3 regions of the Arthrobacter sorbitolis genome follow, and region 1 is predicted to be linked to each of the others. Evidence: predicted binding sites of a transcription regulator. Region 1 holds the regulator's gene; each other region holds the start of a gene.
The links. The regulator HrcA, encoded in region 1, represses chaperone genes, less so after heat shock. The targets are predictions, from matches to a motif close to TTNGCACTCGNNNNNNNCGAGTGCNAA.

Region 1 (4,051 bases):
TTCCCGAGCTCGGCGTCGCTGATGCCGCCCTCGGGTCCGACGACGACGGCGGTCGAGGACGGCACCTCGAGCCCACCGGCGGCGCGCAGCGCCGACACCTGCTCGGCGAGCGACGCGTCCGCGTCCTCGTGGAGGACGACGAGGCGGTCCACCGACGACGCCCATGCGGCCAGCCGCGAGGTGTCCATCACGTCGTGCACGTGGGGGACGAACGAGCGGCGGGACTGCTTCGCGGCGGCGCCCACGAGCGACACCCACTTCTGCCGGCCCTTCTCCGCCCTGTCGCCCCGCCAGCGCACGATGCTGCGTTCCGCGTGCCACGGGACGACGGCGTCGACGCCGAGCTCCGTGGCCGCCTCCACGGCCTGCTCGTCACGGCCGCCCTTGGCGAGAGCCTGCACGAGCACGAGACGATGCAGGGGTGCCGGGTCCTGGCCCGCCGTCTCGACACGGAGCTCGACCGTCCCCGCGCCGACCGCCGTGATGACACCGCCGAGGCGGTAGCCGGCGCCGTCGGAGACGTCGATGTGCTCCCCCGGAGTGAGCCGCCGCACGGTGGCGGCGTGGCGCCCCTCGTCCCCGCCGAGGACGAACAGGGCGCCGGGCACGGCAGCCCGGACCGGGTCACCCGGCCCGAAGAACAGGGGTCGCGTCATGCTCAGCGGTTCCCGAGGCGCTCCCGCAGGCGCGCGAACACGCCCGAACCGCTGCTGGCGAGCTGTCCGTCCGTGTACTCCTCGCCGCGCAGCTCCGCGAGCCGGCGCAGGAGCTCCTCCTGCTGGTGGTCGATGTTGCGCGGGGTCTCGACGTTCAGGTGGACGCGGAGGTCTCCCCTGCCCTGGCTCCGGAGGTGCGTGACCCCGAGTCCGCGGAGCGTCAGGATCTCACCGGACTGCGTGCCGGGCTTGATCACGAGTTCCTGGTCGCCGTCGTACGTCTCCAGGTGCACGCTGGTGCCGAGCGCGGCCGCCGTCATGGGGACGCTCAGGGTCACGTGCAGGTCGTCGCCGTCGCGCAGGAAGGTCGAATCGGTGTTGACCCGGATCTCCACGTACAGGTCGCCCTGGGGTCCGCCGGCGATCCCGGCCTCGCCCTGCCCGGCGAGCTGGATGCGCGTGCCGGTACCCACGCCGGCGGGGACCTTGATGGTCAGGGTGCGCCGGGCGCGGATGCGGCCCTCGCCGCTGCACTCGTGGCAGGGGCTGGGGATCACGGTGCCGTAGCCCTGGCAGGTGCCGCAGGGTGCGCTCGTCATGACCTGCCCGAGGATGGACCGGACCGCGCGCTGGACCTGGCCGGACCCGCCGCAGATGTCGCAGGTCCGGACGGACGTGCCGGGCTGGCAGCAGGTGCCGTCGCACGTGGGGCACACCTCCGCGGTGTCCACCTCGATCTTCTTGTTGGCGCCGAAGACGGCGTCCCTGAGGTCGATGCGCACGTTGATGAGGGCGTCCTGCCCACGGCGTGTCCGCGACGGGGCGCCGGCCTGCTGCCCTCCGCCGCCGAAGAAGGTCTCGAAGATGTCCTGGAACGCGAACCCGGAGCCCGAGTAGCCGGCGCCGTACCCGTTGTCGGTCCCGTTCTCGTTGCCCGTCGTGTCGTAGACGCGGCGCTTCTGGGGATCGGAGAGCACCTCGTAGGCGTGCGTGACGCGCTTGAACTCCTCGGCGGCGTCGTCACCGGTGTTCACGTCCGGGTGGAGCTTGCGCGCCAGCTTGCGGTACGCCTTCTTGATCTCCTCGCCGGTCGCGCCCTGCGCGACCCCGAGGACCTCATAGTGATTACTCACTCGTGCACATCACTTCCTGTTGGGAACTTCTGTCTCTGCTCGCCGGTACGGCGGAAATGCGGGGGCGCCCCGGGAGGCGCCGGCCTACTCCTCGAGGACCCTCGAGAGGTAGCGGGCGACGGCGCGCACGGCGGCCATCGTCGTCGGGTAGTCCATGCGGGTGGGCCCGAGGACGCCGAGCTTCGCGCCCGCGTCCGGTCCGTAGCCCGTCGCCACGACGGAGGCCCCCGACAGGCCGCCGTACGGGTTCTCGCTCCCGATCCTCACCGAGATGCCCCGGGCGTCGTACTCCATCTCGGAGAGGAGCCGCAGCATGACCACCTGCTCCTCGAGTGCCTCGAGGACGGGGCCGATGCTCAGCGGAAAATCGCCGGTGGACCGGGCGAGGTTCGCCGTCCCGGCCAGCAGGATCCGGTCGTCGCGGCCGAGCCCTGCGAGCTGCTCCAGCGTCCTGATGATCGTACCCCCGTGGGCCCGCAGCGGAGGGGGCAGCTGCGACAGCGCCCCACCGAGCTCGGCGGGCAGCACCGACAGCTTCACACCGGACACGGCCGAGAGGATCCGCTGCCTGAGCTCCGCGAGCTCGGTCTCCTGGATCGCCGCCGGGGTGCGCACGATGCGCTGCTGGACGGTGCCGTTGCTGGCGATGAGGACGACGAGGATCTGCTGCGGAGCGAGCAGCACGAACTCTATGTGCCGGACCGACGCTCCGCCGACGCGCGGGAACTGGACGACGGCGACCTGGTTGGTGAGCTGCGCGAGGAGCCGCACGGTCCGGTCCATCACGTCGTCCAGGTCGTCGGCACCCTCCAGGAGCGTCTGGATGGCCTTCTTCTCGGCGGCCGAGAGCGGCTTCACCTCGGAGATGCGGTCGACGAAGAGGCGGTAGCCCTTGTCCGTGGGGATGCGGCCGGAACTGGTGTGGGGGGCCGCGATGAGCCCCTCCTCCTCGAGGACAGCCATGTCGTTGCGGATGGTGGCGGACGAGACGCCCAGCCGGTGGCGGTCGACGAGGGCCTTGGAGCCGACGGGCTCCCGCGAGTGGACGTAGTCCTCGACGATGGCCCGGAGCACCTCTAGGCGTCGTGGTTCACTCATTCCTGTGTCACCTCCGGGTCCGCTCCTGACGACTGCGCTTCACGGGTGGTTCCGAACGGTTAGCACTCGACACACCCAAGTGCCAAGTCTAGTACGTCGGCACCGATTGTTAGCATTGGGGACCGGGCCGCGGCAGACCGCCGGAGCCCCCACGGGAAGGACACGCTCGGCATGGAGTACGGCTGGGGAGCACAGGACATTGCGGCTCCGAAGCGGGCCGTCCTGCCCGACGTCCCGGTCGAGAAGGACATGGTCCTGGAGGACGTGCAGAGCGGTTTCGTCGGTGCGGTGGTCCGCGTCGAGAAGTCCGGCGGACTGCACGTCATGGTCCTCGAGGACCGGCGCGGGAAGACGCGCACCTTCCGGCTCGGCCACGGATTCCTCCTCGACGGCGCGCCCGTGCACGTCGTCGCCCCCGTCGTGCGGGCGGCACCCGCTGCCACGCGCACGGCGTCCGGCTCCCTCAGGGTGGACGGAGCACGTGCGAGGACGGCGCGTGCCAGCAGGATCTGGGTGGAGGGCAAGCACGACGCCGAACTGGTCGAGAAGGTGTGGGGCGACGACCTGCGGCTGGAGGGGATCGTCGTCGAGCCGCTGCACGGCGTCGACGACCTCGAGGGGGCCGTGCGCGCCTTCGGACCCGGGCCGCAGCGGAGGCTCGGGATCCTCGTCGATCACCTCCTGCCGGGGACGAAGGAATCGCGGATAGCGCAGCAGGCGATGACCGTGCCCGGCGCCCGCCACCACGTCCTGATCGTGGGCCACCCCTACGTGGACGTCTGGCAGGCCGTGAAGCCGGCCGCGCTGGGCCTCGACGCGTGGCCGGTGGTGCCCCGCCACCAGGACTGGAAGACGGGCATCCTCGCGGGTCTCGGCTGGCCGCACTCCGATCAGGCCGCCGTCGCACACGGCTGGAGGCGGATCCTCGCAGGCGTCAGCACCTACGCCGATCTGGAGCCCTCGCTGCTCGGCCGGGTCGAGGAGGTCATCGACTTCCTGACCGCACCGCCGGGGAGCGATTGAGCGGCTCAGCACCGGCCACCACGTATCCTAGAAGCACACTCCCGGGGAGAGTTCCCGCCAGCCACCGAAGGAATCGACGTTGTCCAACACTGCCGACCACCAGCACCACGGCCGGGGCGAGTCCCGCCCCGCGTTCGAAGG
Region 2 (4,051 bases), on a different contig from region 1:
CGATGATCCCGGCGTCCACGAGGTTCTCGTACTCGCCGGTCGCGGCGTTGAAGCCGTGGCCGTCCTCGAGGTCGGAGACCTTCGCGACGACGACGTAGCCCTCGTGTCCGGCGTTCTCGGCGATCCAGCGCAACGGCTGGGCGAGCGCGCGGCGGACGAGGCCGACGGCGGTGGCCGCGTCGCCCTCGAGTGCCAGGACGTCCGGGTCGGTGTCGAGCGCCTTGCCGGCGTGGACCAGCGCGGAACCGCCGCCGGCCACGATGCCCTCTTCGAGTGCGGCACGCGTGGAGGACACGGCGTCCTCGATGCGGTGCTTCTTCTCCTTGAGCTCCACCTCGGTGGCGGCGCCGACCTTGATGACGCCGATACCGCCGGCGAGCTTCGCGAGGCGCTCCTGGAGCTTCTCGCGGTCCCAGTCGGAATCGGTGCGCTCGACCTCGGCGCGGATCTGCGCCACGCGGTCGGCGACGTCGGACTCGCTGCCGGTGCCGTCGACGATCGTGGTGGCGTCCTTGGTGACGGTGATCCGGCGTGCGGAACCGAGCACCTCGAGGCCCACCTGGTCCAGCTTCAGGCCGAGGTCCGGCGAGACGACCTGCGCACCCGTGAGGGTCGCGATGTCCTGCATCATGGCCTTGCGGCGGTCGCCGAAGCCCGGGGCCTTGACGGCGACGACGTTCAGGGTGCCGCGGATCTTGTTGACGACCAGGGTGGAGAGCGCCTCGCCCTCGATGTCCTCGGCGATGATGAACAGCGGCTTGCCGGCCTGGAGCGCCTTCTCGAGCAGCGGGAGGAACTCCTGCAGCGAGGAGATCTTGCCCGAGTTGATGAGGATGAGCGCGTCCTCGAGGACGGCTTCCTGGCGCTCGGCGTCGGTCACGAAGTACGGCGAGAGGTAGCCCTTGTCGAACTGCATGCCCTCGGTGAGGACGAGTTCGGTCTGCGTGCTGGAGGACTCCTCGATGGTGATGACACCATCCTTGCCGACCTTCTCGAACGCCTCGGCGAGCAAGTCCCCGACCTCGGTGCTCTGCGCGGAGATGGAGGCCACGTTGGCGGTCTGCTGGCCGACGACCTCGCGGGCGTTCTCGAGCAGGCGCTTGGCGACGGCCTCGACCGCGACCTCGATGCCGTGCTTGAGCTGCCCCGGGGCCGCACCGGCGGCCACGTTGCGGAGGCCCTCCTTGACGAGCGCCTGTGCCAGGACCGTGGCGGTGGTGGTTCCGTCACCGGCGACGTCGTTCGTCTTGGTGGCGACCTCCTTGGCCAGCTGGGCGCCGAGGTTCTCGTACGGGTCGTCGAGCTCGATCTCGCGGGCGATCGTGACGCCGTCGTTCGTGATGGTGGGGGCACCCCACTTCTTGTCGAGCACCACATTGCGTCCGCGGGGGCCCAGCGTCACCTTGACGGTGTTCGCGAGCTTGTCCACGCCGGCCTCGAGGGCACGGCGGGCGGCATCGTTGAATTCCAACTGCTTTGCCACTGTTGGTTCCTTTCAGGAGTGGCGAGGAAAAGCCCCGACCGTTGCGGGCCGGGGCTTCTCCTCAGGGGGTACTACTTGACGACGACTGCGAGGACGTCGCGGGCGGAGAGCACCAGGTACTCCTGGCCGCCGTGCTTCACTTCGGTTCCGCCGTACTTCGAGTAGATGACGATGTCGCCCTCGGCGACATCGACGGGCACGCGGTTGCCGTTGTCGTCGACGCGACCCGGTCCGACTGCCACGACCTCGCCCTCCTGGGGCTTCTCCTTGGCGGTGTCAGGGATGACGAGGCCTGAAGCAGTGGTCTGCTCGGCTTCGAGGGGGCGGACCACAATGCGATCCTCAAGGGGCTTGATAGAGACCGACACTCGGGCTCTCCTTTGCGTTCGATACCAATGGAATGGGGGCCGTCGGGCTGGGCGTGAACCGTCGTCGCGGTGCCGGCGAACGCTTCCCTCGGGATTAGCACCCGCAGTGAGCGAGTGCCAACTCCGACTGTATGCAAGCGCTGGCACTCGGTCAAGGCGAGTGCCAGCTGGAGCGGTGGGACGGCCCCCTGCAACCGGGTCCCAACACAATAGGACATGCTTCAGTTGCGTAATTGCCGGGAGGCCCTCTACATTCGAGGGAGTAAGGCTATCCTTACCTCCGCGTCCTCCACCTCCGGCCCACCCGGCCCTTCCCCCACGGAGCTCATCCCATGGCACACGTGCGCCTCGCCGTCCTTTCCGCAGCTGCTGCGGCCACCCTCGCGCTGACGGCGTGCGGTGGTTCCTCCGAAGCTGCCGACGGGTCCGCGGCGACCTCGACCGTCTCCGTCGCGCACGCACAGGGGACCACGGAGGTGCCGGTGGATCCCGGGACGGTCTTCACGTTCGACCTCGGCGCCCTCGACACGCTGGACGCGCTCGGCGTGGAGGTCGCCGGTGTCCCGCAGGGGACGCTGCCCGCGCAGCTGTCGGCCTACGAGGGCGGGGACACCACGAACATCGGCTCGATGAAGGAGCCCGACTTCGAGGCGATCGCCGCCGCCGCCCCGGACCTGATCATCATCTCCGGCCGTGTCGCCGACTCCTACGACGAGCTCTCGGAGATCGCGCCGACCATCGACCTGAGCGTCGATGCGGCCGATCCCCTGGCGAGCTTCACCGGGCACACCGAGTCCCTCGGGAGGATCTTCGGCGCCGAGGACGAGGTGGCCGACCGCCTGGCGGCACTCGACGCACGGATCACCGAGACGAAGGACGCCGCGGCCTCCGCGGGCGACGGCCTGGTCCTCATGACCAGCGCGGGCGAGGTCACCGCGTACGGCGCCGGATCCCGGTTCGGCCTGATCCACGACGTGCTGGGCGTGGAACCCGCCGCCGAGGTGAAGAGCGAGGGCACCCACGGTGAAGCGGTCTCCTTCGAGTACATCGCCGAGATCGACCCCGCGCACCTCTTCGTGATCGACCGCGACGCCGCCGTCGGGGAGGCCGGCGCTGCCGGCTCCGCCGTCCTGGACAACGAGCTCGTGAACGGCACGGAGGCCGCGAGGAACGACGACGTCACCTACCTCGACTCCGCGAGCTGGTACCTGATCGGGTACGGCCTGAACAACCTCGACGCCATGGTCTCGGCCGTCCACGAGGCCGTCGCGGCCTGATCCTCCCTGCCGCTCCCGCGGCGGGCTCCCCCATGCCAGCACTCTCCCTCCGGCCGCAGCGGCCGGCACAGCAGCACGGCCCGCCCCGGCGCCCGGTCCTCTGGGCCGCGGGTGGGGCCGTGCTGCTGCTCGCCCTCGTCAGCCTGTTCGTGGGGGTCTCGGCGGTCTCCCCCGCCGATCTGCTCGCAGGCGACGCGGGCGTCCGGCAGACGTTCCTCGTGAGCCGGGTCCCGCGCACCCTGGCGGTCGTCCTGGCCGGTGTGGCGCTCAGCGTCGCGGGCTTCATCCTGCAGCTGATGGCCCGCAACCGCTTCGTCGAGCCGTCCACCGTGGGCACCGTCGAATCCGCCACCGCCGGGATCCTCGTCGCGACACTGCTCCTGCCCGCCGCGCCGATCGTCGCGAAGATGGGGATCGCCGCCCTCTTCGCCGTCGCCGGCACGGCGCTCTTCCTGTCCGTCCTGCGCCGGATCCCGTTGCGGAACACGCTGATCGTGCCGCTCGTGGGCATCATGCTCGGTGGTGTCATCGCGGCAGGGACGACGTTCTTCGCCTACCGCTTCGACCTGCTGCAGACGCTCAACACGTGGATGATCGGCGACTTCTCCGGGCTCGTCCGCGGCCGCTACGAGCTGCTGTGGATCGTCGCCGTCCTCGCCGTCGTCGGGTACGTGTGCGCCGACCGGTTCACCGTGGCCGGCATGGGCGAGGAGTTCACCACGAACCTCGGCCTGGACTACCGCCGCACCATGAACCTCGGGCTCGTACTGGTGAGCCTCATCAGCGCCGTCGTCGTCGTGGTCGTGGGGGCCGTCCCCTTCCTCGGCCTGATCGTGCCCAACCTCGTGTCCCTGCTCATCGGGGACAACGTCCGCCGCGCCGTCCCCTGGATCGCCCTGTGCGGCGCGGGGTTCCTCCTCGCC
Region 3 (4,051 bases), on a different contig from region 1:
GACGACGACGGCGACAACGTGCTCGACCTCATGGAGGCCCTGCGCCGCAGCGTGGAGAAGAACCGCGAGAAGAAGGCCGGGGACGCCAAGGCCGCCGGCACCTCGAAGAAGAAGGGCGCGTGATGGGATTCTTCACCGACGACCTCGGCCGCCAGACCGTGGCGCAGCGGCCGAACGCGCCGATCCTGGGCTGGGCGCTGCTCGGCGCCGCGTCCTTCCTGGCCCTCGAGGAACGCAACCGCGAACGCCTCCGCCTCGCGAGCTCCCTCTGCCTGGCGGTCTGGGCGGCCCTCGAGGTGATCTCCGGCCAGAGCGGGTTCCGGCGCAGCTCCGGCGCACTGACGCTCTCCTGGCTCCTGCGAAAGGCCTGATGCCGCGGCAGGGCATCCAATGGAGGAAGCATGCAGCACGCCCTGGAGTTACGGGACCTGACCAAGAGGTACGGCACGCGGACAGCGCTGGACACCGTGTCGCTCACCGTACCTCCCGGCAGCGTGGTGGGGGTGATCGGCCCCAACGGCGCCGGCAAGACCACCACGATGCGCCTGATCCTCGGCCTGATCAGGCCGAGCGGAGGTACGGCGACGATCCTCGGCGCGGATCCCTGGCGGGCGGGACCGGGCCTCCGCCGCCGTATCGGCTACCTCCCGGGAGAACTGAGGCTCGACAGCCGCATCACCGGCGCGGATCTGCTCGGGCACTTCGCGCGCATCTCGGGCCCCGTCGACGGACGCTTCCGCAGTGAACTGGTCGAACGCCTCGGCCTGGATCCCTCCCGCCGGGTGGGCACCCTGTCCAAGGGCAACAAGCAGAAACTGGGCCTGGTCCAGGCGTTCATGCACCGGCCCGAACTGCTGGTCCTCGACGAGCCGACCTCGGGCCTCGATCCCCTGGTCCAGCGGGAGTTCCTCGCCCTCGTCCGGGAGGCGAGGGCGGGCGGGCAGGCCGTCTTCCTCTCCTCCCACGTGATCTCCGAAGTGCAGCACGGTGCCGACCATGTCGCGGTGCTCCGCGAGGGCCACCTGGTCCGCTCGGCACGCGTCGCCGACCTGCGCGACGAGGCTCCCCGCTCGGTGCGCCTCGAGCTGGACCACGCCCTGACCGAGGCGCAGACCCGGGCCCTGGACCGCGCGGGCCTGGAGATCCTCGCGACGGAGGAGTCGCACGGTGACGCCGGCAGGCGTGTGGTGGTGGAGGGTCGCCTGTCGGGTTCGCCCGCGGCCCTGATCCCCCTCGTGGCCGAGCTCGCGCCGCAGGACGTCGTCATCGAGGAGCCCGACCTCGAACAGGCCGTCCTCGGCCTGTACGGCCGGCCCGGCCCGCTGCACGCCGGAGCGCGCCATGGCTAGCACCCTGCCCCTCGTCCGCCACGCCGTGCAGCGCTCCCGCGTCGGGCTGGTCGGCTGGTCCGCGGGCGTGGTGGCCGCGAGCCTGCTCTACCTGCCGATCTATCCGTCCATGGGGGCGTCCGGCCAGCTCCAGTCCGTCGTCTCGTCCCTGCCTCCGGAACTGGTCTCCACCCTCGGCTTCGACTCGATCACCACGGGCGCGGGCTATGCGCAGGCGACCCTGCTGGGACTGATCGGTTTCGTCCTGCTGACCATCGCCGCCGTGGGCTGGGGAGCGGCCGCGATCGGCGGCGAGGAGGAGAGCGGCGCCCTCGAACTCACCCTCGCGCACGGCGTCACGCGCACGCAGGTGGCCCTCGAGGCGGCCCTCGCCCTCGGCCTCCGGCTCGCCGTCGTGTGCAGCGTCCTGCTGGTGGCACTCCTCGCGCTGGACGGACCCTCCGGGCTCGGGATACCGGCGGGCCACGCCGTCGCCGGGGCGTTCGCGCTGTACCTGCTGTCCCTGCTGAGCGGCCTGGCGTCGGTCACCGCGGGCGCCCTGACCGGTTCGAGGACGGCCTCGATCGCGGCGGGCGCGGGCGTGGCCGTCCTCGGCTACGCCTTCAATGCGCTCGGGAACCAGGCGGAGGCCGCGCGCTGGGTGAAGGACCTCTCCCCCTACGACTGGGCCTTCTCCCCGGCGCCGCTCGCCAACGGCCTCGGGAACGGTGCGGCGGGCGGCATGGCGGTGCTCCTCGGCCTCTGCGGCGTCCTGGTGGTGGCCGCCGTCGTGGGGCTGTCCCGCCGCGACATCGGCCGGTAGCACCGACCGGGCTACTACTGGCGGTACCCCTCCACCTGGCTGACGGGCCGCGCATCGGCGTCGGCGGGGTTCCCGCCGGCGTCGGCCTTCGCACGGCGCTGGCGGAGCAGGTCCCAGCACTGGTCGAGGTCCTCCCCCACCTTCTTCAGGCGTGCGACGTGGTCCTGGTGCGCCTCGGCCGCGCCGGCGTCCTGCGGCTGCTCGCGGAGGTCGTGTTCCTCCTGCACGAGTGCCTGGATGCGCTGGAGGAGGTCCTGGTCGTCCATCGTGCTATCCCTTCGTCGTCGCCGGTCCGGCGTGAGCGGATGATCAGCAGGCTTTTCTTCAGGCTACTGAGGCGGTGGGCGGTTGACCAGCACGATCACCGGCCTATCCAGAGGGGCGTGCCGGGGAATTTGGCGCGGCGCCCGGATGCCCTAAGCTGTTGGAGAACCAATTGCCTGTGTAGCTCAGTCTGGTAGAGCATCCGCTTCACACGCGGAAGGCCCGGGGATCGAGGCCCCGCGCAGGCACGAGGATCAGCTGGTGGCAGCACCCTGGAAGGCCCGTACCGATCCGTCGGTACGGGCCTTCTGCGTTGCCCCGGGACGTCGGGAGTTCGTTGTGGGCGAACACGGCGATTGCTGGCACTCGCAGGGGTCGAGTGCTAACATTTTTCCGTAGTTGAGCGAAGGACGCTCAACCTCCAGATGCGAAGGAGTTGTTTCCAGTGGCCATGAAGTTCGATCCATTCCGCGAGCTGGACCGCGTTGCCGGCGCCCTCCTCGAGAGCCGTCCCGGACTCCGCCTCATGCCGATGGACCTCTACCGCGAGAAGGACCACTACATCCTCTCGGCGGACCTTCCGGGCATCGATCCCGGATCGGTCGACATCGACGTCGACGGCCAGCTCCTCACCATCCGCGCGGAGCGCACGCTGCGCAGCGCCGAGGGCGTGAAGTGGCTGACCCGCGAGCGCGAGAGCGGCTCGTTCCTCCGCCAGCTCAGCCTGGGCCAGGGCGTCGACACCGAGGGCATCTCCGCCCGGTACGAGAACGGCGTCCTGAGCGTCGCGATCCCGGTCAGCGAGCGCGCCAGGCCGCGCAAGATCGAGATCGTCAGCGGCGAGGACTCGGCGCCGGTCCGGTCCAGCGCCGTCCGCGGTCCGACCTCCGGCAGCGGACACCAGGACGCCGTCGAGTCCTGATCGCCCTACCAGTACCCCCGGGCCCCGTGCCCGGGGGTACTGCGTCGGAAGGACCCCTTGCGGCGTCGCGCGCCGGGCACGAAGGATGGGGATATGGACTTCACACCCACCAAAGCAATCGTCACCGGCTCCGATTCCGGCATCGGCCGGGCCACGGCCATCGCCCTCGCAGCGGCAGGCTGCGACGTCGGCGTCACCTGGCACTCCGACCAGGAGGGCGCGGAGGAGACCGCGCGCCTCGTCCGGGAGAAGGGCGTGCGGTCCGCCGTCGCGCAGCTGGACACCACGGACGCCCCCGCCTGCGGTGACGTCGTCGACCGGCTCGCGGAGGAACTCGGCGGCCTCGACGTCTTCGTCAACAACGCGGGCGTCAACGGCGGCACCATGTTCATGGAGACCGACTGGGACACCTGGCGCGGCACCATGGGCGCCAACCTGGACGGCGCGTTCGTCTGCCTCCAGCGCGCCGCACGGCACATGCTTGACGGCGGCAGGGGCGGCCGCATCATCGCCGTCACGAGCGTCCACCAGGAGCAGCCGCGCGTGGGCTCCGCGGCCTACGACGCCTCCAAGCACGGGCTCGGCGGACTGATCCGCACCATCGCGCTCGAGCTGGCCGACCGTGGCATCACCGCGAACGCGGTCCTGCCCGGCGAGATCAACACCCCGATGAACTCCTCCGAGGACGAGGACCCCCGCACCATGGACCGCCCC

Region 2: a site for HrcA is predicted at 1,992-2,018, ahead of groES (co-chaperone GroES). Genes of this name have one in related genera too.
Region 3: a site for HrcA is predicted at 2,775-2,801, ahead of ACX80K_RS09320 (Hsp20/alpha crystallin family protein). Genes of this name have one in related genera too.

The regions. Positions count from the first base shown of each region.
Region 1 covers NZ_JBTNDM010000001.1:405,114-409,164, reverse strand. The annotation lists gene ACX80K_RS02015 (16S rRNA (uracil(1498)-N(3))-methyltransferase) at 1-656, opposite strand, end outside; gene dnaJ (molecular chaperone DnaJ) at 659-1,789, opposite strand; gene hrcA (heat-inducible transcriptional repressor HrcA) at 1,874-2,887, opposite strand; gene ACX80K_RS02000 (DUF3097 family protein) at 3,059-3,910, shown strand; gene ACX80K_RS01995 (DUF4870 domain-containing protein) at 3,990-4,051, shown strand, end outside.
Region 2 covers NZ_JBTNDM010000002.1:723,991-728,041, reverse strand. The annotation lists gene groL (chaperonin GroEL) at 1-1,483, opposite strand, end outside; gene groES (co-chaperone GroES) at 1,555-1,851, opposite strand; gene ACX80K_RS08105 (siderophore ABC transporter substrate-binding protein) at 2,184-3,128, shown strand; gene ACX80K_RS08100 (ABC transporter permease) at 3,161-4,051, shown strand, end outside.
Region 3 covers NZ_JBTNDM010000003.1:192,798-196,848, reverse strand. The annotation lists gene ku (non-homologous end joining protein Ku) at 1-123, shown strand, start outside; gene ACX80K_RS09345 (hypothetical protein) at 123-371, shown strand; gene ACX80K_RS09340 (ABC transporter ATP-binding protein) at 402-1,349, shown strand; gene ACX80K_RS09335 (ABC transporter permease subunit) at 1,342-2,151, shown strand; gene ACX80K_RS09330 (DUF2630 family protein) at 2,166-2,417, opposite strand; tRNA gene ACX80K_RS09325 (tRNA-Val) at 2,590-2,663, shown strand; gene ACX80K_RS09320 (Hsp20/alpha crystallin family protein) at 2,867-3,337, shown strand; gene ACX80K_RS09315 (SDR family oxidoreductase) at 3,431-4,051, shown strand, end outside.